Regions from separate parts of the Erwinia sp. 9145 genome, predicted to be linked through region 1. Evidence: predicted binding sites of a transcription regulator. Region 1 holds the regulator's gene; each other region holds the start of a gene.
The links. Region 1 encodes LexA, which represses DNA repair genes until DNA is damaged. Its sites were predicted from a motif close to TNCTGTATGTACATACAGNA; they were not measured.

Region 1 (8,150 bases):
TCAATCAGGGCTGTCAGAAACGATGGTTGTTGTGGGTTTCCCATTCGCTTAATTCTTTTTCAGCCTGGTCTTTTCCATAACCGTAACGCTCCTGAATTTTACCAACCAGCTGATCGCGTTTGCCTTCAACAATAGTCATATCATCGTCGGTCAGCTTGCCCCATTTCTCTTTCACTTTACCTTTCAACTGTTTCCAGTTACCGCCGGCTTCGTCTTTATTCATCTTGTCTCTCCTCGACCTTAGGTGTTGTCCGCTTAAGTGATATCGTTTTAGCAATAATGCAAAAGCAAGATAATTCGCTTTAAATGCCTAACGTACAGATAATTGTAGTAGAAGATGAGAAATTTTCCGCCCAACCCGAGTGGATTACTCTTATTCCGCCATCAATCCTGTGGCAAAAATGAAAAAAGACAGGCAGATCAGCCGCTAACGAAACGGCAACAACATGTAAAAAAATGTGTCAGGAAAGCCACGTGCCGTTTTGCCAGTGTCGCCGCCAGATCCCCCACAGCACCACTCCTCGCAGAACAAGAAAAACGGTTAACGCCAGCCATAAGCCGTGATTACCTAACAGCGGCACGCTGGTCAGCGCCAACCCGTAACCCAATGCGGCAACCGCCATTCCATTGCGCATTTCGCTGGCGCGCGTGGCGCCGATAAACATCCCGTCCAGCAGATAGCACCACACGCCGCATACGGGCAGGATGATTTGCCAGATAAGGTAGTTATCTGCCTGCTGTTGTAGTTCAGGAATCGATGTAAGCAGCGCGACGATATTTGTCCCGACAACGGCATAGAAAAGTGAGAAAGCCAGCGCAACCATGCCCGCCTGGCGGCAGGCCGAACGCCATACCAACAGCAGTTGTCTGCCGTCGCGGGCGCCTACGGCTTCGCCGGAGCAGGCTTCTACGGCATAGGCAAATCCGTCAAGCGCGTAGGCGGTAAAGGTCAGGAACATCAGCAATACCGCATTAACCGCCACCACTTCGCCCCCCAGGCGGGCGCCGATAATGGTCAGCGACATAAAGCAGAGTTGCAGCAGCAGCGAGCGCAGCATGATATCGCGGTTCAGGCGCAGCAGTCGGCGAACATTGCCTCGCCAGGCCGTTTTTAACAACGGCAGCCTAATGCCGCGCAATTTCAACACCTTCACAACCATCAACAGGCCGATGGCCAGCGTGCAGTATTCTGCGATAACCGTCGCTGTCGCGGCGCCCTGTACGCCCATGTTGAGCCCCAGCACCAGCCAGAGGTCGAGGACGATATTCACCAGGTTGCCTGTAATGAGCAAAATTATCGGTGCACGCGCATACTGCACGCCCAGTAGCCATCCCAGCAAAACTAAATTAGCCAGCGTTGCCGGGGCGCTCAGCCAGCGGATGTTCATAAAGAGTGCAGCCTGATGCAGAACGTCGCGTTCACCGCCGACCAGTTTTAATGCCAGGTGGGTGAGAGGAGATTTGAATAAGATGAAGGCAAAACCTGCCATAAAGGCTATCAGCAGCGGTTGCATCAGCGCGCGTGCCAGCGCGGTTTTATCGCCGGAACCCAATGCCTGAGCGGTCAATCCTGTTGTGCTCATGCGCAAAAAAAGCAGCAGCATGAACAGAAAACTGGTTGCCGTGGTGCCTATTGCCACGCCGCCAAGGTAGGTAGGGCTGTCAAGATGGCCGATAACGGCTGTATCCACCAGTCCAAGAAGAGGAACGGTGATGTTCGAGAGGATCATCGGCAGCGCCAGCCGCCAGAGGTGTTTATCAGAGGAGGTGAAGAATCGCATCGGTTTCCACTACGCGACAGACGATAAAACTGCTCGCTGGCCGGGGCAAGTCAGCGAGCAGGCGGGGCGCACGCGCTATTCATCATAACGCGTTAATGAAGTCGGTCAGAGCCAGTTGCCGTTACGAATAACACCGACGGCCAGCCCTTCAATAGAGAGCGTCTGCTGGCGTAAATCGACCACGATAGGTTCAAACTCATTGTTTTCTGGCAGAAGATGAACAATGTTGCCCTGTTTTTTCAGGCGCTTAACGGTGACTTCATCGTCAATACGCGCCACGACCACCTGGCCGTTACGCACATCCTGCGTTTTGTGCACCGCCAGCAGGTCGCCATCCATAATGCCAATGTCTTTCATCGACATACCGGCAACGCGTAGCAAAAAGTCGGCGCCCGGTTTGAACAGATCGGGATCAACCTGGTAGCGCCCTTCAATGTGCTCCTGCGCCAGTAGTGGCTCACCGGCGGCCACGCGACCGATGAGCGGCAACCCTTCTTCTTCTTCCATCATCAGACGGATACCGCGCGATGCGCCAGAAATGATTTCAATCACGCCTTTACGCGCCAGCGCCTTCAGGTGCTCTTCCGCCGCGTTAGGAGAACGAAAACCCAGCCGGGCTGCGATTTCTGCCCGCGTTGGCGGCATGCCGGTCTGATTAATGTGGTCGCGAATCAGGTCGTAGACCTGCTGCTGCCTTACCGTTAGTGCTTTCATTCCGCCCCCTGGTTGTTTATACAGTCGACTGTGAGTATATACAGGTATTTGCTGATTGAAAACCCAAAATATGGGAAATAACAGCGCGTTGTCAAAATCTGGAAAGATTATCGCATTTGCGGTATTAACAGCATTGCCCACACGAAGAGCGCAAACAGAATGGTTAACAGCACCGCCGCTGAGCCCATATCCTTTGCACGGCCCGATAGCGGATGAAATTCACTGCCAATGCGGTCGACGACGGCTTCAATCGCGCTGTTGAGGATTTCCACTATGATGACCAGCACCACGGAACCAATCAGCATCACGCGCGTAATGGCATCCACGTCCAGCCAGCAGGCAATGGCGATAGCCACAACGGCGGCAATCGCCTCCTGACGAAATGCCGCTTCATGACGCCAGGCGGCGCTCAGCCCCTTCCAGGAGTAGCCGGCCGCTTTAATGATCCGGGTCAAGCCGGTGACGTTATTTGCCATGTTCAGGGAACCCTTTGAGATATTTAACGTCAATGTCCCGGTGGCGCACAAATTGCAACACCACAGATTTCACTGGCGCTTTCTGGTATGCTTGCGGCGCTTTGCTAACAAGAGGCTTCATGTTGTCTATGTCAGGTTGGCGTAAATTATATTATAACCTATTGAATTTACCTGTAAAAATACTGGTAAAGAGTAAGGCGATACCCGCCGAGCCGATTACGGAACTGGGGCTGGATACGTCGCGCCCTATTATGTATGTGCTGCCGTACGATTCAAAGGCTGATTTGCTGGCGCTGCGCGAACAGTGCCGTAAAGAAGATCTTCCCGATCCGTTAGAACCGCTGGAAATTGACGGTGCCGTACTGCCCCGCCATGTGTTTATTCACGATGGCCCGCGCGTTTTTCCTTACTTCGTGCCCAATCTTGAATCCGTAAAACTTTTCCATGAGTATCTGGATTTGCACCGCAGCAATCCGCTGCTGGATGTGCAGATGGTGCCGGTCTCGGTCATGTTTGGCCGTGCGCCGGGCCGTGAAGTTCAGGGTGATGAGCAGCCGCATCTGCGGGTGCTGAACGGCATTCAAAAATTCTTTGCCGTCCTGTGGCTGGGCCGCGACAGCTTTGTGCGTTTTTCGCCGATCCTGTCGCTGCGCCGCATGGCGACCGAGCACGGCACCGATAAAAGCATTGCGCAAAAGCTGGCGCGCGTGGCGCGCATGCATTTCGCCCGCCAGCGCCTGGCGGCCATTGGCCCCCGACTGCCGGTCAGGCAGGATCTGTTCAGCAAGCTGCTCCAGTCAAAGGCCATTGCCAAGGCCGTTGAGGACGAAGCGCGCAGTAAAAAAATCTCTCATGAGAAAGCGCAACAGAATGCGATTGAGCTGATGGAAGAGGTGGCGGCGGACTTCTCTTACGAAGCCATTCGCCTGACCGATCGCATCATGGGCTGGACGTGGAGCAAGCTTTATCAGGGCATTAACGTCAACGGCGGCGAACGCGTTCGTCAACTGGCGCAGGATGGTCATGAGATCGTCTATGTGCCCTGCCATCGCAGCCACATGGATTATCTGCTGCTTTCTTACGTGCTTTACCATCAGGGGCTGGTGCCACCGCATATCGCCGCAGGCATCAACCTGAATTTCTGGCCCGCCGGTCCTGTTTTCCGCCGCCTTGGCGCATTTTTTATTCGCCGAACCTTTAAGGGTAATAAGCTCTATTCCACGGTTTTTCGCGAATATCTCGGCGAACTGTTCAGCCGTGGTTATTCGGTAGAGTATTTCGTTGAAGGCGGTCGCTCACGTACCGGTCGTTTGCTGGATCCAAAAACCGGCACGCTGTCGATGACCATCCAGGCGATGCTGCGCGGCGGCAACCGCCCGATTACGCTGGTGCCGATTTATATCGGCTATGAGCACGTAATGGAAGTCGGTACTTACGCCAAGGAACTGCGTGGCGCAACCAAAGAAAAAGAAGGACTGATGCAGATGGTGCGCGGACTCAGTAAGCTGCGCAATCTCGGCCAGGGCTACGTGAACTTTGGCGAACCGCTTCCGCTGGTGAACTATCTGAATAAGCACGTGCCCGAATGGCGCGACGCTATCGATCCTATTGAGTCCCAGCGTCCCGCCTGGCTCACCCCGGCGGTGAATGATATCGCTGCACGCGTGATGGTGAGGATCAACAACGCAGGCGCGGCTAACGCCATGAACCTCTGCGTCACCGCCTTGCTGGCTTCCCGTCAGCGCTCGCTCACCCGCGAGCAGTTGACCGAGCAGTTGGACTGTTACATGCAACTTCTGCGTAACGTGCCCTACTCATCCGACGCCACCGTGCCGGATATGACGCCGGAAGCCCTGCTCAGTCACGCCCTGAGCATGAATAAGTTTGAGATTGAGCAGGACAACATCGGCGAGATCATCATTCTGCCACGCGAGCAGGCGGTACTGATGACCTACTACCGCAACAACATTCATCACATGCTGGTAATGCCTTCGCTCATCGCCGTTATTTTGATGCAGCATCGCGAACTGAGTCGGGCAGAACTGCTGCGTCAGTTAAGCGTTATCTATCCGATGCTGAAAAGTGAACTGTTCCTGCGATGGAATAAAGAGGATCTGCCTGGGGTGGTCGACGCGCTGGTCAGCGAAATGGCGCGTCAGGGCCTGCTCACCGCCGACGAGCACGCGCTGCGCCTCAGTCCTGTTCGCTTCCGCACACTGCAACTGCTGGCGGCGGGCGTCCGTGAAACGCTCCAGCGCTATGCGATTACGTTCTCAATCCTCAGCGCCAACCCGGCCATTAACCGCGGGACGCTGGAGAAAGAGAGCCGCACCATGGCGCAGCGCCTGTCGGTTCTGCACGGCATCAACGCGCCGGAATTCTTCGATAAAGCGGTATTCTCAACGCTGGTGCTGACGCTGCGCGATGAAGGCTACATCAGTGATACCGGCGATGCGCGCGTTGAGCAGACGCAGCGGGTTTATCAGATGCTGGCGGATTTGATTACCCAGGAGGTCAGGATGACCATTGAAAGCGCCTCGGCGCACGAGTAACGCGCTAAAAAAGGGGGACAAACGTTCCCCTTTTTTTGAATGAATCTTACCACCACCCCGCCAGCGGCGCCGTGCTCAGCGCAACGCCAACAAACAGAATCAGTCCTACGTAATTGTTATTCAAAAAAGCCCGGAAGCAGGCATCGCGGTCGCGTGTGGCGATGATCTTTTGCTGTCGGATAAACAGCAGCCCCGCCAGTAATACCGCAACATAATATATTCCGCCCAGCGCCAGCCGCCAGCCGATCAGCGTCATCAGGAGTAGCGTAGAGAGCTGCAACAGGCCGACGATGAGTTTGTCAAAGCGCCCAAAAAGAACAGCGGTGGATTTCACGCCGATTTTCAGGTCGTCATCGCGATCCACCATCGCATACAGCGTATCGTAAGCAACCGTCCAGCAGATGTTGGCAAAGAACAGCAGCCAGCAGGTAAGCGGCACCGTTTCGCTTACCGCCGCCCAGCCCATTGGGATCGCCCAGCCAAACGCTGCGCCCAGCACCACCTGCGGCAGATGCGTATAGCGCTTCATAAACGGGTAAACCCACGCCAGGGCCAGCCCGGCAAACGAGAGCCAGATGGTCATTGCGTTCATGGTCAGCACCAGACAGAACGACGCCAGCACCAGGCCGGCAAACAGCAGCCGGGCCTCTCCGGGCGTGACCGCGCCGCCGGGCAATGGCCGGGCGCGGGTACGTTTAACGTGACCGTCTATTTTGCGATCGGCATAGTCATTCACCACGCAGCCTGCGGCGCGCATAAAAAATACGCCCAGCACAAAAACGATCAGCACCTTCAACGGAGGAACCTGCATCCCAGACAGCCACAGTGCCCAGAGCGTCGGCCACAGCAGCAGCAGCGAACCGATGGGTTTATCAATACGCATCAGGCGGCTGTAGGATCTTAATTTACTTTCCGGCAGGCTTCTTTCCATGGCACCAGGTTTCCTTCATTGATTGCGCATCGCCTGATAGAGCGGTGCAGGCGGTAAAAACAGTTCGGTAAGGAGCAGCGGTTTATCAGAAAGGCGCAATCGCGAGCGCCGCCCCCATAATCCTTCCACCTGTCCCGGTTCAATAAAATCGCGCGTCAGGGTGGAAGAGGAGAACAGGTAACGGCCAAGCGGCCGCGTTCCCAACTGCTGAAGCATCTGCTCCGGGCCCATTAAGGTGGATTCCGGCACCAGCGTGCGGCCAGCCAGCCAGGGCACGCCATCGCCGCACAGCAGGATTTCGCGCAGCCAGTATTTTGTTGACAGCGGCAGCAGTGTCGCCTCCTCGCCAGCCTCATCAGCACTGATAAAACCTTCATGCTGGATCTCAACGGTAACCTGACCGCAGTGGCGCTCAAAACGTCGGGTCATGGAGTCCTCCTCCATCAGCCAGTCGAGCAGCGGCGCGGTAAGCAGCGGGGAAGAGTCAGTCAGCCATGTCATGGCGCGCAGTTGCAGCAGCGCGTTATCAGCCATACGGCGTCTCCGGGAGAAATCAGGGTGCCATAGTGTAGCGCAGTCACGCGCCGGGTACACAGCGCCCGACGCGCAATTTTTTTGATTTTTGGCTGTGTGCTACTCGCGCTTCAGCCGGTTACTGTTGGCGAGCCAGAGGGTAATGACGAGGATCAGGATCGCAATGGAATAGGCCAGCGTATCGAACGGATTTTTATGATCGACAATGATCAGACGGATAATCGCCGTGATGCCGATATAGACAAAATAGCGTAGCGGGAAGTGATAGCCAGACTGAAAATACTTCACGATCAGCGCGATAAATTCAAAGTAGAGGAAATAGATGACAATGCCGTCTATCAACAGGTAGGACGACTTTTGTTCGCCCGTATTAAGCAACACGTTAGCAAGGTGAAACGTCTCCTTGCCCAGAAAAATAACCAGTATACCCGCCAGCACAATCAGCCCAATATTCAGCACCGTTTGTAACACCCACGCAATGCGTGTTGCAGTGATCATCGAAAACATCCTTAAAAATCGCACAGGCAGTCGCCAGAGTTGGCGCCGATCATGGCGTAGTTTCAGAGAGCTGGCAAGGCTCTCTGAAGGCCGCATCAGGGCTTTTTATCGTCCGCAGCGCCAGGGGCAGACCTGATGGCGTCGGCAATAATATTGAAAAGACGATCCGCCCGTGGCGCAAAAGATGGCTGGTCGTTAAGCCAGCCGAGCGCAGCGATCAGCGCCATCAGATCTGCGCCATCGATATCTTTCCGCGCGCTACCTGCCGCCTGAGCGCGGCCTAACAGGCGTGCGCCGGATGATTTCACCTGCGCGCAGGACGCATGCAACGCAGAATTTTCGTCAGCCATTGCCACAGCCATCAGATCGACAATACCGCTGTATTTCTGCGTGAACGCGACCGCCGCGCGCGACCAGTTAAGCAGGGCTTCATCCGCTGCGTCTGAGGCTTCAAGCGTCTTTGCACGCTGCGTCAGCTCGTCCAGACTTGAACGGAGCAACGCCTCCAGCAACGCCTCCCGCGAGGGGAAGTGGCGATAAAGCGTGCCCATTCCCACATCGGCTTTACGCGCAATATCACGCAGAGACGCCTCCACGCCCTGCACGGATACCACCTCGCCGGCGATGGTCAGAAGATGGTTGTAATTCTTTTTTGCGTCGGCTC
Region 2 (8,150 bases), 1.1 Mb from region 1:
AATGAATTCTGCTGCGGGTTTAGCCATTATTACGTTCCTTATTAACCGCCAATGAATGAGAGATTTTGCGTGACGCCGGTATTGCCCTGATGCAGGAAATGCGTCTGCTTCTTGCTGTGCAGGCTGGCGGCGATGCGTGCCTGAAGCTGCGTCTGCTGGTCGTCGGACTGAAGCAGATCGCGGAGCGAAACGCCGCCGTCGCCAAACAGACACAGATGCAGCTTGCCGGTGGCCGACACGCGCAGGCGATTGCAACTGGCGCAAAAATCTTTCTCGTAAGGCATGATCAGGCCGATTTCGCCCTGATAGTCCGGATGGCGAAATACCTGCGCAGGGCCGTCGCTGCGCGCGCGGGCCTGCTGCGTCCAGCCCTGCATCAGCAGGCGATCGCGGATCACCTCGCCGGAAATATGGTATTTGCGAAACAGCGCGCCGCCGTCGCCGGTTTCCATCAGCTCAATAAAGCGCAGTTGAATCGGGCGGCTGCGGATCCAGTCGAGGAAGGTGTCAAGGCTGCTGTGGTTGACATCGCGCATCAGCACGGTATTCACTTTGACCTTGCTGAAACCAGCCTCGAAAGCGGCATCGATGCCGCTCATTACCTGATGAAATTTGTCCTGTCCGGTGATGGCGTGAAACTGCCGCGCATCGAGACTGTCGATGCTGACGTTAAGCGCGGTCAGGCCCGCATCGCGCCATTTCGCCACGTCACGCGCCAGACGATAGCCGTTGGTGGTCACCGCCAGCTGGCGGATCGCGGCGTTTTCACGCACGGCGGCAATGATATCGGTAAAGTCGCGACGAAGCGTGGGCTCGCCGCCGGTCAGACGGACTTTCTCCGTGCCCGCCGCCGCAAAGGCGCGCGTGACGCGACGGATTTCATCCAGCGACAGGAAGCTTTTGTTGGCCGTGCCGTGCGGTTTGTAGCCGTCGGGCAGGCAATAGTTGCAACGAAAATTGCACACGTCGGTGATCGACAGCCGCAGATAATAAAAACGGCGATCGAAGCTGTCAGTAAATTGTGGCACCAGAACACCTTTCCAAATACGGGGGATGCAGGCATTTCTTTCTGCACCCTGGCAACAAAATTGTTGCGGCCTGGCCTCCATATCATGCGACGTAGGCTGTCCAGGCTAAGTGTGTTTTACCTGTTTCAGGTAGAACAGGTTGAGAAAATTCTACCGCGAATACGAACGGGTTACCAGAACGACCTTTCGTTGTATATTTTGCTATATATCGGATTTTAACCGCATTTTCCCTGCACGATAAGGTAAAATAGTCGATAACCCGCTGCGTTGCGCCGGGTCAAGTTACCGTTACAACACTGAAGGAGATTTATGCGCAATCGCACCTTAGCCGATCTCGATCGCGTCGTGGCCATCGGCGGCGGACACGGTCTGGGCCGCGTCATGTCGGCACTTTCTACTCTTGGTTCACGACTGACCGGCGTGGTCACCACCACGGACAATGGCGGTTCCACCGGGCGTATCCGGCGTTCTGAGGGCGGCATTGCCTGGGGCGATATGCGCAACTGCCTGAATCAGCTGATCACCGAGCCCAGCGTGGCATCGGCCATGTTTGAATATCGCTTTGCCGGGAACGGCGAGCTGGCGGGACACAACCTTGGCAACCTGATGCTGAAGGCGCTGGATCACCTCAGCGTCCGGCCGGTCGAAGCGATTAATCTGATCCGCAATCTGCTCAAGGTCGATGCCTTTTTGATCCCGATGTCGGAGCAGCCGGTCGATCTGCTGGCGATCGACGATGAAGGCAACATGATTTATGGCGAAACGGCCATTGACCAGATGCAGAACGCGCCACAGGCGCTCCGGCTGTCGCCCACGGTCAACGCCACGCGCGAGGCGATTGAGGCAGTAGGCGAAGCAGATTTAATTCTGATCGGCCCCGGTAGCTTTTACACCAGCCTGATGCCAGTGCTGCTGATGCCGGATATGGCGCAGGCGCTGCGCCGCACGCCCGCCACCATGGTATTTATCGGCAACCTCGGAAAAGAACTCAGCCCTGCTGCCGCGCGTCTGACGCTGGCTGATAAGCTGGCGATAATGGAAAAAGCCATCGGCAAAAAAGTGATCGATGCAGTGGTGATTGGCCCGCACGTGAACACGCAGGGCGTGGGCGATCGGTTAATTATTCAGGAGCCGCTTGACGCTGCTGATATTCCCTATCGTCATGACCGTCAACTGCTGCACACCGCGCTGGAACACGCGATCCAGTCCATTGGCTGACGGTGGCGGGCGCGGCAGATGCCGCGCCGCACTCAGGACGCAGCGATAAACAGCTCGCGCGCCTCGTGGAGCTGATCGCGAACGTGCGCCGCCTCTTCAAACTCAAGATTCTGCGCATGCTGCTGCATTTTCGCCTCCAGTTCGCGGATTTTCTTCTGGAGTGCCTGCGGCGTCAGCGCCAGCCAGGCGCTGTCATCCTCAACGATATCGCGGGCCGACTTGCTGCCGCGACCTTTGTTTTTGTTGAGTTTGTTAAGCCCCTGCCCCAGTTCGAGAATATCAGCGATTTTCTTGTTGAGGCCCTGCGGCACGATGCCGTTTTCCGCATTGTAGATTGTCTGCTTCTCGCGACGACGTTCGGTTTCATCAATAGCCCGCGCCATCGACGGCGTAATTTTGTCGCCGTACAATATCGCCTTCCCGTTGATGTTACGCGCTGCGCGGCCGATGGTCTGGATCAGCGAACGCTCGGAACGCAGGAAGCCCTCTTTGTCGGCGTCCAGAATCGCTACCAGCGACACTTCAGGCATATCCAGCCCTTCCCTCAGCAGGTTAATCCCCACCAGCACGTCGAACTCGCCAAGGCGTAAATCACGGATGATTTCAACGCGCTCCACGGTATCAATGTCGGAGTGCAGATAGCGCACCCGCTCGCCGTGTTCGGTCAGATATTCGGTAAGATCCTCCGCCATGCGCTTGGTCAGTACCGTCACCAACACGCGCTCGTTAATGGCCACGCGCTTGCGGATCTCAGACAGCAGATCGTCCACCTGGGTAGTGACCGGACGCACTTCAATCAGCGGATCGAGCAGGCCGGTTGGCCGCACGACCTGATCGATGACCTCGCCGCCGGATTTCTCCAGCTCATAGTTGCCCGGCGTGGCGGAAACGTAAATAGTCTGTGGCGCCAGCGCTTCGAACTCTTCAAATTTCATCGGGCGGTTATCCAGCGCGGAGGGCAGACGAAAGCCATACTCAACCAGCGTCTCTTTACGCGCGCGGTCGCCACGGTACATGCCGCCAATCTGTGGAATGGTAACGTGCGACTCATCGACGACCAGCAGCCCGTCGGCAGGAAGGTAGTCAAAGAGCGTTGGCGGCGCTTCGCCCGGTCCGCGACCTGACAGGTAACGCGAGTAGTTTTCGATACCGGAGCAGTAACCCAGCTCGTTCATCATCTCCAGATCGAACTGCGTGCGCTGCGAAATGCGCTGCTCTTCCAGCAGTTTGTTATTCTCCAGCAGCGTTTTTTTACGCTCGACCAGTTCAACCTTGATGTCTTCCATGGCCTGAAGAATGCGCTCGCGCGGCGTGACGTAGTGCGTTTTGGGATAGATGGTATAACGCGGGATCACCGAATCAATGTGGCCGGTCAGCGGATCGAAAATCGACAACCGCTCCACTTCTTCGTCGAACAGCTCCACGCGGAGGGCGTATTCATCCGATTCCGCCGGGAAGATATCGATCACTTCGCCGCGCACGCGGAAGGTGCCGCGCTGGAAAGCCTGATCGTTGCGCGTGTACTGCAACTCGGCAAGACGGCGCAGAATAGCACGCTGATCGATCACCATGCCGCGCGTCAGATGCAGCATCATTTTCAGGTAAAGATCGGGATCGCCAAGGCCATAGATTGCCGACACTGACGCCACCACCACCACGTCGCGACGCTCCAGCAGGGCCTTGGTGGCAGAGAGACGCATCTGTTCGATATGCTCGTTCACCGAAGCATCTTTCTCGATAAAGGTATCTGAACTGGGGACGTAAGCTTCAGGCTGATAATAGTCGTAGTAGGAAACGAAGTATTCCACCGCGTTATCCGGGAAAAACTCTTTCATTTCGCCATAGAGCTGCGCCGCCAGGGTTTTATTCGGTGCCAGCACCATCGTCGGGCGATTAAGGTCGGCAATGACGTTCGCCACGGTGAAGGTTTTTCCTGAGCCGGTTACGCCCAGCAGCGTCTGATGAGCCAGCCCATCCTCCAGCCCCTCTTTCAGACGACGGATAGCCTCAGGCTGGTCGCCGGAAGGTTTAAAATCGGAGTTGAGTTTAAAGACTTTGCTCATTACGTTACGTACCTGATGGTTAAAGCGCGGACAGGAGATTAATTCTACTCTGCTACGGCGATTTTTCCAGCAAAAAACAGTGGATATATACACAGTCCTCAAGCCGGATCCGTTTACTTACTCGCCATTTGCGCTTATGCCAAAGACGGCATTAAAAATGAGAATAGCGCGTAAACGGTTATCCCCAGAACGGGCAAGCGCTTTAACATTTGTCAAGCCTGTCGAATAAAAACTATGTCAGCAGTGTTAAGCCAATTTTTTGGCTCTTGATTTTATACAACTCATTGATTTAAAAAACTTTAGGTAACAAGGCGCGTTTCGCACCAATCTGACTCCAGGCCGCGTCCGCTCTCGCCTGGCGAGGGTTTTAAGTCACTCATGCACATGGTTATCCACAGGAATAGTGGATAACTGACGGCAGCGCCCGAACCATCTCATGTGCATAAATCGCCGCAAACAGTCCCACGCGCCTGCAAAAAAATTTTTTTCGTTTTTTTTCGATTGGCGTTTGCCTGCGGGCCGCCCTGCCTGGCACAAATCGGCCCGTTCAGCCAGCCCCCGGCGCTTTTTTTTAACGCGCGCGCCCGGGCGTTTTTTTGCTGCTGCACCGAAGAAATGCCCCGTGCGGGTGCAGCGAAGCAAATGATTAACTGTCTATCACCCGCTGGCCCTGAAAAAAGCGGCGACGGGGGCTTATTTCGCGTTGTTATCAGACAACTGGCCCATAACTTGCAATGCTGATTACACCGCTGCACGCTTTCTTTTCGCCAGTTCACGAAGCCGCGGCACGTTTAACACAACTGTTTGCAAGACGACGCAGAGCGGACGCAAGCAGAGGCGATCGAAAACTGTCTGAAGGAGAGTGGAAGATGCTCAGCTTACGTTCAATTAATCAGTTCTATGGTCAGAATCACATCTTATGGGATGTTGATTTGGATCTGTCGCCCGGTACCTGTACCGGCGTGGTGGGCAGCACCGGCATGGGCAAAACAACCCTGGTGAACTGCATTATGGGCCATTTACCGATCAACAGCGGCTCCATCACCTGGCAGGAGGGTAACCTGCCGCCGCTGGATCTGCTGCATCAACCCGTCGAGCGTCGCGCGGCGCTGGGTATCGGCTATGTGCCGCAGGGACGGCAGATCTTCTCACAGCTCAGCGTGGAGGATAACCTGCACATCGCTCTGCTCTCCGGCGCGGGCGAAGCGCGACATCGGGGCATTCCGCCGATGGTGTTTGAGCTTTTTCCACTGATCTGGTCGCTGCGCCACCGCCGCAGCGGCGATCTCTCGCTGGATGAGCAGCAACAGCTGGCGCTGGCGCGTGCGTTGGTGCTCCAGCCCAGGCTGCTGATCCTGGATGAGCCGGTAGAAGGCATGTCGCCGTGGCTGGAAGAGGAGATGGGAAATTTAATTCACCGGTTGAATCATGACTTTGGTCTGACGATTTTACTGCTGGAGCAGCGCATCTCGTTTATTCGTAAGGTGGCCGATTACTTTTTGCTGCTGCACCGGGGACGGGGCGTGGCCCGCGGCGAGGTTGCGCAGCTCAATGAGAGCATGGTGGATACCTGGCTGACCACGCAGAGCACCGGTTAACGATGCGCTGCGCGTCGGGGTTTACGTCGGCAGGCGCACATAGCGATCGAGGCGCTCAAACGCGTCGGGCGCGGTCAGATGCGGGATCTCACCGAGCATCGGCGCAGGCAGCCGCTGTTTCAGCGTCTCCAGATACGCCGCATAGCGTTTTCCGGGGCGCTCGACAGCGTTGGCAATCCAGCCGGCCAGCCGCAGTCCGCTGGCCTGAATCGCCTGCGCGGTGAGCATTGCGTGATTAATGCAGCCCAGCTTCACGCCAACCACCAGCACTACCGGAAGCTGCTCCTGCTCCACCCAACCTGCAAAGGTCGTGCTCTCTGAGAGCGGCGTAAACCAGCCGCCCGCGCCTTCAATCAGCACCCACTCTGCGCGTTCCGTCAGCGTTGCCAGGCCGGCAGAGAGCTGCTCAAACGCAATCGGCCTGCCCTCTTCCGCGCTGACGATATGCGGCGCGGTGGGTTCCGCAAAGGCCAGCGGATTGATCTGTGCATAGGGCAGCGACAGCGCGCTGTTTTTTTGCAGCGCCAGCGCGTCTTCATTACGCAGTCCGTCCTGTGTCATCTCGCAGCCCGACGCCACCGGTTTATATCCCACGGCGCGCAGGCCCGCCGCGCGCGCCGCCTGAAGCAGCGCGGTACTTGCCACGGTCTTACCCACTTCGGTATCGGTTCCGGTGATAAACCAGCGTTCAGTCACGTTCAATTACTCCATAAATAAGCTGATAGCTGAGCAGGCAACCGCGCGCGTCGCGCGGCCAGACCTGCTCCAGCCGGATAAGATGTTGGCGGGTCAGCAACGCGCGGCGGCCCTGATGCAGATGCGTTGCGCCGATACCCTTCAGCGAACGCAGCGCGCTCAGCACGTCCGGGAAAGCCAGCGTCAGCGTCTGCGGGTGCAGCGTCAGCGGCAGATCCTTACCCGCTTCGGCAATGGCCTCGGCGGTAAGAAAGCGGTTAACGGGCGCAGGCATGGCAAGATGCTGCCAGGCGAACGAAAGCTCACTGAGCGATCCCGCCGCCAGCGTCGAAAAGAGCACCTGGCCGTCAGGACGCGTCACGCGCCGCATCTCGCGCAGCGCCTGGCGCAGATCGGCGCACCACTGCACCGCCAGATTGCTCCAGCAGAGATCAAATTCCGCCTCACCGAAGGGCAGCGCTTCGATGTCGCCCTGCCGGTAACCGTGCGCCGTCTGCTGCGTCTCGGCCTGTTGGAGCATCACCGGCGAGAGATCGAGGGCGGTGACCCGGTTGCCCGCCTCTCGCCATTGACGGCTGAACCAGCCCGTACCGCAGCCGGCGTCCAGCACCGCCAGCCCGCCGTGGCGCGAGGCAAAGGCCTTCAGCGCCTCGCCGCTCATGCGCTGGAGTTCAGCAAACTGATTGTAGTGCGTCGCCGCGCGGCCAAACGCCTGCGCCACCGCCTGCTTGTTAACCTCTTGCGTCATTCAGCGCCTCCAGCAGCCGTTGGATCTCTTCCGGCCGATGCGCCGCGCTGAGCGTGATGCGCAGCCGCGCCGTACCGGGCGGCACCGTTGGCGGTCGGATCGCCGTCACCCAGCAGCCCTGCGCGCGCAGCGTATCGGCCAGCGCCAGCGCGCGCGCTTCGTCGCCCACTATCAGCGGCTGGATCGCCGTCAGCGAAGGCGTCAGTTTGAAGCCGCGCGCGGCGGCACCGGCTTTAAACAGGGCGATATTCTCTGCCAGCCGCTGGCGCTGCGCATCGCCCTGCCTGACGCAAGCCAGCGAGGCGCTCAGCGCGCATGCCTGGGCGGGCGGCATCGCCGTGCTGTAGATCAGATGGCGGGCGAACTGGATCAGATAGTCCGCCGTTTCGGTCTGGCAAAGTACCGCCGCGCCGCTGACGCCAAAGGCTTTGCCGAAGGTGACCACCAGCAGTTCCGGCTGCACCTGCTGCTGCCAGGCGCTGCCGCGCCCCTCTTCGCCGGTGACGCCGATGCCGTGCGCATCGTCCACCATCAGCCAGCCGCCGTGCTGGCGAGTAAGGGCGTGCAGGGCGGACAGCGGCGCGCTGTCGCCATCCATGCTGAAGACGCCTTCGGTTACCACCAGCGTTTCTCCACCGTCGGCGCCCGTCAGCAGCGCGGCCAGCGCATCGGGCTGGTTATGTGCAAAACGGCGCAGCGTGGCCGGACTCAGCGCCGCGGCCTCCAGCAGCGAGGCATGTGACAATTTGTCGGCGAAGATGCGGTCGTTTTTTGCCATCATCGCCGCAATAACCGCCTG
Region 3 (8,150 bases), 1.6 Mb from region 1:
TGAGGAGACAAGATGAACGGTAGCAAAGAAATCATTACCGCTATGTTGCAGGATATCATTTGCCATCCTGTCCATGACGAGCAACTCATTGCCCGCTATTTCGATCCGGCGTATCAACAGTGCGTTGATGGCAAGTGGCTTGAGTACCGGGATTTTGTGAAACATATGGCGGTTCTTAAGACGCATGCAAAGGATATGGCGGTTGTCGTCAGGTCTGTTGTGGGTGAGGGCGACACGGTTTTTACCCACCATTATGTCACCGTGGAAAACAGGCAGGGCGTCAACAGCGAATTTGAGGTGCTGGCCTGCTTTACGCTCTCATCAGAAAAAATTGTACGCTGCGAAGAGTTAACCCGAATGATCGGTGGAAGTCATGATGACCATGACCTTGGCAGCAGAGTGTAAATCAGTGGTAAAAGACGTGCGTTTGACGCTGGAAAATTTTCCGTGCCAGCCAGATATGAGGCGCAGACGGCAGAATGTTAAAGAGTCTGAAACGTTTTTTTTCTGCGCCATAAAGTTGATAAATCAGTAGTTATGTTCCAGGCTTTATGTCACATGGATAATAAACGAGGAATAAGAATATGAATAAAGTAACAGGATTTATTGGTGCTGCTGTGGCTCTGGCCGTTCTGTCTGGCTGTACGGCATACGACCGTGCCGAAAGCTATGTGACTAAGCCCGTTGTTCAGGATGTTAAGAAAGGAATGACGCGTCAGCAGGTTCGCGATGTTGCCGGCCCTGCCTCGACTGAAATCACCATGGTTCACGCGCGCGGTACCTGCCAGACTTACGTACTGGGCGAACGTGACGGTAAGCCGCAAACCTATTTCGTAAGCTATAACGACACCGGTCGCGTCATGAACTACGGCTTCCAGAGCTGTAAAGAGTACGATACCGATCCGCAGGCAAACCAGTAAGGGTTGCGCGGACAGAGTGAATAAAAACGGCCACCCAGGTGGCCGTTTTTTTATAACCCCGGCGGACGCGGTACTTCCAGATACCGCCCTGAAATATCGCGCCGATAGTAGTGACCATCCTGCACGTAAAAACGCTCACCGTTATAGTCCAGCGCCTGCATCGAGCCTGAATATCGTTCGACGGGTGGCTCAACCATCACATAGCCATTATTGTTTTGCCGTTGGTAATAGCTGCCGTTCAGCACGTAATAGGTCAGTCCGCCAATCAGCACGGCCGCCGCCGCATCCGGCAGGAAGTTGTAATGACGCGGTCCGCCGCCCCAGCCCGGCCCGCCGCCCTGATGCCAGCCCGGCCCGCCCGGGCCGCCTGGTCCTCCACCCGGATGAGCAAAAACCAGCGTGGGCGAGACCAGCGTTAAGGCGATAAGCGTATTGATCACCTTTTTCATGACGTTTCTCCTGTTATGACTGTACTCAGCATCAGGCTGCCGCGATGAAAACGCAAGCGTCTCAACGTCGCTATTGGCAGCTGCTTACAGCGCTTAACGCATTCTTAACGCTCCCTCCATGAAGTGACAAAAAAAGGCAGCCGTTGAAGCGGCTGCCTGATATTTATGACCCCGTTAAAAAGGGTTAAGCAGGGACGCTTAGCGCCTTCTGACTGCGCGACCAGACGCGGTGGGCAGCCATTGCAGCGATAAACTCGCTCATCAGCACGCCCTCTGCTTTGCTGTCCGTCAGCAGGCCGTCTTCCTCTTCTTCATCGCCCAGGCCGAACTGGGGTTTGAAGCGACGCGCGTCGCCGCTCAGGCCGATAACCTTCAGATGCTTATAGGCTTCCAGCAGGAAGTAACGCGCGTCACCGCTCAGCAGCAGGGCGTCGATATTACCATCCGGCACGATAACCGCATCGAAGGTGAGCGACGGCAGACCGCTGAAGGTCGCGTCAACGGGAAGGTTAGAACCATCGTCCGCACGAACCTGGCCCATATGCGGCGCCAGCAACTTCGCGTGAACGCCTTCGGCTTTCAGCGCTTGCAGGATCGCCAGAACATCGGCGGCAACCACGCCGTCGCTGATTAACAGTGCGACCTGGCGTCCTTTGATCGAGCCGCTTGGAACGGCATACAGGCTCAGGCTCGCATCTTTCTTCAGACCGTTGACGTCTTTCGGCGGTGCGGTGTGCATCTTCTCGTCAGAGAGCGCAATGCCCAGATTTTCCGCCACGCCGTTCGCCAGCGACACGTCGATATGAACCAGGTGATCGACCACGCGCTCACGGATATAAGGGCGGGCAACTTTGCTCAGCTCAAACGAGAAGGCATCCACAATGTGCTGCTGCTCAATCGGAGTCTGGCTGTTCCAGAACAGACGCGGCTGCGAGTAATACTCACCGAAGGACGGGCTGCGCTCGCGCACCTTGTGGCCCTCAATGCGTTCCTGGTGGCTCTCAAAACCACCACGGTGCGGCGCTGGCGGCGTTTCACGCGGCCAGTTGTCGTTGATTGAGTTAGGCTCGTAATTGGCCGGGTTGGTATCGATATCCATCCGGTGCATGCCCTGCCGCTGGAAGTTGTGGTACGGGCAGGTTGGACGGTTAATCGGAATTTCGTGGAAGTTAGGCCCGCCAAGACGGCTGATCTGCGTATCCGTGTAGGAGAAAAGGCGGCCCTGAAGCAGCGGATCGTTAGTAAAATCCAGCCCGGGAACGATATGGCCAGGGTGGAATGCGACCTGTTCCGTTTCAGCGAAGAAGTTGTCCGGATTGCGATTCAGCACCATTTTACCAATCAGCTCAACCGGCACCAGCTCTTCCGGGATCAGCTTGGTGGCATCGAGCAGATCAAAATCAAATTTAAACTCATCCTCTTCAGGAATGAGCTGCACGCCCAGCTCATATTCGGGGAAGTCTCCGGCTTCAATCGCTTCCCACAGATCGCGGCGATGGAAGTCCGGGTCACGGCCGGTCAGTTTTTGCGACTCATCCCACAGCAGCGACGCCTTGCCCGCGACCGGTTTCCAGTGGAAACGCACAAAAGTGGCTTTGCCTTCGGTATTGATAAAGCGGAAGGTATGAATACCAAAGCCTTCCATCGTGCGGTAGCTGCGTGGAATGCCGCGATCGGACATGGCCCAGGTCACGTTATGCAGCGTTTCCGGCTGAAGAGAAACGTAGTCCCAGAAGGTGTCGTGAGCTGACTGACCCTGTGGAATTTCATTATGCGGCTCAGGTTTTACCGCGTGAACGAAATCCGGGAACTTGTGCGCATCCTGAATAAAGAACACCGGCGTGTTATTGCCTACAAGGTCGAAAACACCTTCATCGGTATAGAATTTCGTGGCGAAGCCGCGAATATCACGCACGGTATCCGCCGATCCCGCTCCGCCCTGCACGGTGGAGAAGCGTACAAACACCGGCGTCGCCTGCTCAGGATTGCGCAGGAAATCGGCTTTGGTGATGTCGCTCAGATCGCGATAGGGCTGGAAGTAACCGTGGGCAGCAGAGCCACGCGCGTGAACGATGCGCTCAGGGATGCGCTCATGATCGAAATGGGTGATTTTTTCGCGCAGAATAAAATCTTCAAGCAGCGTCGGGCCGCGTGTGCCAGCGCGCAGTGAATTCTGGTCGTCAGCAATGCGTGTGCCCTGATTGGTGGTCAGAGGGAAATTTTCACCGCCTTTACGGAAGGTTTCCAGCGCATCGATTTTAGCATTATGGGTGTCGGGCGTTTTCAAACTGCCGGGTGCGGTGGGCTGTTTTCCAGGAGGGGTGGGACGCGCATCGGGCTTGTGGGAACCATCTGAGGGCGCAAGAGAATCCATTCCCGGTTTTGCAGAGTCCGGCCCGGTCATCGGGGCATTGTGACTCAGCTCCTTATTATCGGTTTCTTTCGACATGCTTACTTGCTCCTGTAGTTATCGTATCTGACGCAGTTAACTATAGAACAGCACGTCGGATACGCCTGAGAAGCGCAGGGTTTTATCTTAAGAAAAGGCCAATAATTGGAAAAGGCTGCGGCAATTGATAAATAAACGGGCTGAAGACGATCAGCCCGCAGGATAATTAACGTTGTGCCAGTTCGAAATCGTGCCCGGCGTCACTGTTAAGTAACGATTTGTCAGTCTGCTTTAACCACTGGCTGGTAAGCGTGCCGGCAGTGATTGAACCGTTTACGTTCAGCGCGGTACGACCCATATCAATCAGCGGTTCGATGGAGATCAGCAGCGCAACCAGCGTCACCGGCAGGCCCAGCGTCGGCAGCACGATCAGCGCGGCAAAGGTAGCGCCGCCGCCGACGCCAGCCACGCCGGCAGAACTGAGGGTGACGATACCCACCAGCGTGGCAATCCACATTGGATCGAACGGATTGATCCCCACGGTCGGCGCAACCATCACCGCCAGCATGGTCGGATAAAGACCGGCGCAGCCGTTCTGGCCAATCGTTGCGCCAAACGAGGCGGCAAAGCTGGCGATAGAGTCAGGGATGCCGAGGCGACGGGTCTGCGCTTCGACGCTCAGCGGAATGGTCGCGGCGCTGGAGCGGCTGGTAAAAGCGAAGGTGATCACCGGCCAGACTTTACGGAAAAAGCGCTTAGGGTTTACGCCGTTTACCGACAGCAACAGAGCATGCACGGCAAACATGATCGCCAGGCCCAGATAGGAGGCCAGGACAAATCCACCGAGCTTGACGATGTCATTAACGTTAGAACTGGCGACCACTTTGGTCATCAGCGCCAGCACGCCGTACGGCGTCAGCTTCATGATCAGACGAACCAGCTTCATTACCCAGGCCTGAAGCACATCGATTGCCGCCAGCACGCGCTCGCCTTTTGGCCGATCGTCACGAAGGAGATGCAGGGCCGCCACGCCAAGAAACGCCGCAAAAATTACCACGCTGATAATGGACGTCGGGTTGGCGCCGGTCAGATCGGCGAAAGGATTTTTTGGCACAAACGACAACAGAAGCTGCGGCGTGGAAAGATCGGCAACCTTGCCCACGTAGTTGGTTTGCAAGGCAGCAAGACGTGCCGTTTCCTGTGCGCCCTGCACCAGACCGCTGGCATCCAGCCTGAAAAGCCAGGTCACGAACACGCCGACCAGCGCGGAAATAGCGGTGGTAAACAGCAGTACGCCGATGGTCAGCACGCTGATTTTACCCAGCGACGAAGCATTATGCAGACGCGCCACGGCGCTGAGGATCGAGGCAAAGACCAGTGGCATCACGATCATTTGCAACAGCTGCACATAGCCGTTGCCCACAATATTGAACCAGCTAATCGACTCTTTCAGCACCGCGCTTTCTGAACCATAAATAGTGTGTAGTACAAGGCCAAACAGCACGCCCATTACCAATCCCAGCAAAACTTTTTTGGAAAGACTCCAGTTGGCGCTGCCGCTTTTGGCAAGAACAATCAACAGCGCGACAAAAGCCACGATGTTGGCAATTAAAGGAAGGTTCATCCCGGATCTCCAGTCAGGTCGACGCGTATATTCGCGTCGTACAGCAGATAATTTTCTTCGTGCAGCAGAATGCCGCCCGGTGCGGAGCATGGTAACACTCACCAACGGGCGTCTATATATTCAAATGGAATGCTATATAACTAAAGTGGTTTTACCGGCGATTTAATGTGCATATTGCGTGTTTATCAAGCGGGAAAAACCGCTTTGCACCATTTGTAACGCGTCGGCGGGCCAGCTTCTCGCACTAAAAGAGGGCGACCAGATGGCGCAGCCAATCAGCGCAAAGCAGAGCAGCCGCTCCATCTGGTTACCTTTCTGGCTGGTCAGCAGCGGCAGGCGGAATCGCCAGCGGCACGGCCAGAGCAGCGGCACCCCGGCCGGCGTCAGCATATCCGCTGCGATATGGCTCAAATAACCTAATACTAATCCCTGAAAAACATCGGCCGGCACCAGTCCGTTCTGCGGGACTTTGAGCTGAAAAAGCGCCACGCCGCCCAGCACGGCAAGCAGGCTGTGTGTAAAGCCACGGTGACCGAAGGCGCGGGCAATTGGCTGGGAAACCCAGCGGAAACGCTGCCCTAAAAATGATTTAGGGTGATCGATATCGGGCAGCAGGCAGGTAAGCAGCGCGGCAGGAACGATATGCCACCAGTCGCCGCCAGCCAGTTCCGGCGTCAGTTCGATTCGGCGGGCAAAAATAGTGCTGGCGATGGCAAAAAGAAGATGGCCTTCAGCCGTCATGATAACATCCTGCATAACTGTCAATGCATCCAGTATAGAGATATATACAGTGCAGGGCATCAGTGACGGTGTAACCAAAGATGAATAACGATCGGGTTACACCGTTTTTATATCACTCAGGCGGCGGGATGGGCGCCGTGAAGGTGAGCAGCGGTCAGTTCATCAAGCGAACCTAATTTTACGTCTGCCAGCGCCCAGCGTGCATCGACGGCAAACTCTGCCGCTGGAACCACGATGGAACGCATGCGGGCGGCTTTGGTCGCCACCATGCCGTTGACCGAATCTTCCAGCGTCACGCAGTTGAGGGGATCGACGCCGAGACGCGCCGCTGCATCCAGATAAACCTGCGGATGCGGTTTGCTGTAAGGCAGTGATTCTGCCGAGGCCAGCACGTCAAAGTAGTCGCGCAGGTTAAACATTTCCAGCACCCGCTCAAGCATATGCAGAGGAGAAGCGGACGCCAGACCGATTTTCAGCCCTTCAGCACGACAGAGCTTCAGCGCAGACTCCACGCCCGGCAGCAGCGGCCGCGTTTCTTCAACCAGCGACAACGAACGCGCGATTATCCTGCGCGTCACCTCGGCCTGGTCCGGGCCTGACCACGGCAGCGTTTCGTACCACATACGCACCACCTGGTCGATGCGCAGGCCGAGGGTGTCCGGCAGTTCGCTGCGGCGTGACAGATCAACATCAAGGGTGGAAAAGATGTCCAGTTCTGCGCGATCCCACAACGGTTCGGAATCGATCAGCAGGCCATCCATATCGAAAATTGCGGCAAGCACAGGGCGGGTGTAAGACATTTTACGGCTCCGTTCAACAAATTGTGCTCACCATACCATGAACATGCCTCTCACAACATCGCCGCTCAGGCGGCCTTACTGACGGCAGATTTTCGCGCCAGCCAGCCATGAATAAGCAATAAGTAGGGCTTCTGCCTCGTTTCGGGCCTGCGCCAGCGCGTTATTCACCGCTTGTTCAACCAGGCTCGTCGGATTATCGCGCCGATCGCCCGGGGCCATAAGCGCCGGTTCACCCACGGCTCGCCAAACCTGCTCCAGCGTTATTTCGAGCAGATCGCAGCTTAACTGTCAGCCGCCGCGATGACCCTTTTCAGTGCGAACATAGCCGCGCTCTCTCAGGCCCGCCCTCAGGCGGCGAACAACGACCGGGTGAGTGCTCATCAACATTGACCGCTGCTCCGAGGTGCGTACTCCGCCATGCGCACCAGCACATGCAACATAGCGGAAAGCTTACTGTCTCTTTTCATGTAAATTAAAATTTCACATGAAACGCGCCAGGCGCAAACGGTCTTATTGCGCCGCCGGACATGACAGCCTGACTTTTTTCAGGCACATTTCTCAGCCAGTGGATAAACTTAAAGCCTAAAACTAAAGGACAGGAGTAAGCATGACTTATCAACAAGCTGGCAGAATTGCGATAGTGAAACGCATCGCTGGCTGGATCATTTTTATTCCCGCGCTGATTTCAACCGTGATTTCATTGATGCTTTTTCTGGAAAAAAGCCGCGAACAGCGTGAAGGGATTAACGCGGTGATGCAGGACTTTTCGCACGTGATGATTGATATGATCCGCTTTAACACCCATTTTCTGGATGTTTTCTGGAATCGTTCGCCGGTGCCGGATTTCAGTCACGGCAGCAATATCACCTTCTGGATTATTTACGTGCTGATTTTTGTCGGCCTCGCATTGCAGGCTTCAGGCGCAAGAATGTGGCAGCAGTCGCGTCGCGTGCGGGAAGGCATTGAAGACCAGATGATTCTGGAGAATGCTAAAGGCGCAGAAGGGCGTAGTCGTCAGCAGTTAGAGGAGAAAATCGTCATTCCTCGCCACACCATTTTTCTGCAATTTTTCTCGCTCTATGTGCTGCCGATAGTGATTGCCGTGGCCGGTTATTTCATTCTTAAGCTGCTCGGTTACATCACCTGACCTCCGCGCCGGCCCGGCATCATGCTCAGGCCCGCGCCAGATCGGCTTCATCAACGTCAAGCAGCGCGCCCACCGCCCGC

Region 2: uvrB (excinuclease ABC subunit UvrB) is a predicted target of LexA. The motif match lies at 4,387-4,406, and genes of this name have one in related genera.
Region 3: FA91_RS08240 (metal-dependent hydrolase) is a predicted target of LexA. The motif match lies at 6,139-6,158, and genes of this name have one in related genera.

The regions. Positions count from the first base shown of each region.
Region 1 covers NZ_JQNE01000001.1:68,624-76,773, reverse strand. Annotated here, with positions in the region: gene FA91_RS00345 (CsbD family protein) at 14-223, opposite strand; gene dinF (MATE family efflux transporter DinF) at 462-1,781, opposite strand; gene lexA (transcriptional repressor LexA) at 1,887-2,495, opposite strand; gene FA91_RS00330 (diacylglycerol kinase) at 2,603-2,971, opposite strand; gene plsB (glycerol-3-phosphate 1-O-acyltransferase PlsB) at 3,100-5,523, shown strand; gene ubiA (4-hydroxybenzoate octaprenyltransferase) at 5,570-6,454, opposite strand; gene ubiC (chorismate lyase) at 6,470-6,988, opposite strand; gene psiE (phosphate-starvation-inducible protein PsiE) at 7,088-7,495, opposite strand; gene FA91_RS00305 (TetR/AcrR family transcriptional regulator) at 7,582-8,150, opposite strand, start outside.
Region 2 covers NZ_JQNE01000001.1:1,174,410-1,182,559, reverse strand. Annotated here, with positions in the region: gene moaB (molybdenum cofactor biosynthesis protein B) at 1-27, opposite strand, end outside; gene moaA (GTP 3',8-cyclase MoaA) at 42-1,031, opposite strand; molybdenum cofactor riboswitch at 1,018-1,152, opposite strand; gene yvcK (uridine diphosphate-N-acetylglucosamine-binding protein YvcK) at 1,338-2,246, shown strand; gene uvrB (excinuclease ABC subunit UvrB) at 2,279-4,309, opposite strand; gene FA91_RS05925 (ATP-binding cassette domain-containing protein) at 5,179-5,907, shown strand; gene bioD (dethiobiotin synthase) at 5,929-6,603, opposite strand; gene bioC (malonyl-ACP O-methyltransferase BioC) at 6,596-7,351, opposite strand; gene bioF (8-amino-7-oxononanoate synthase) at 7,335-8,150, opposite strand, start outside.
Region 3 covers NZ_JQNE01000001.1:1,673,278-1,681,427, forward strand. Annotated here, with positions in the region: gene FA91_RS08215 (hypothetical protein) at 13-405, shown strand; gene osmE (osmotically-inducible lipoprotein OsmE) at 585-920, shown strand; gene FA91_RS08225 (DUF6515 family protein) at 971-1,369, opposite strand; gene katE (catalase HPII) at 1,554-3,818, opposite strand; gene FA91_RS08235 (L-cystine transporter) at 3,985-5,382, opposite strand; gene FA91_RS08240 (metal-dependent hydrolase) at 5,545-6,123, opposite strand; gene hxpB (hexitol phosphatase HxpB) at 6,240-6,923, opposite strand; gene FA91_RS20980 (hypothetical protein) at 6,999-7,142, opposite strand; gene FA91_RS08255 (YniB family protein) at 7,531-8,070, shown strand; gene FA91_RS08260 (fructosamine kinase family protein) at 8,096-8,150, opposite strand, start outside.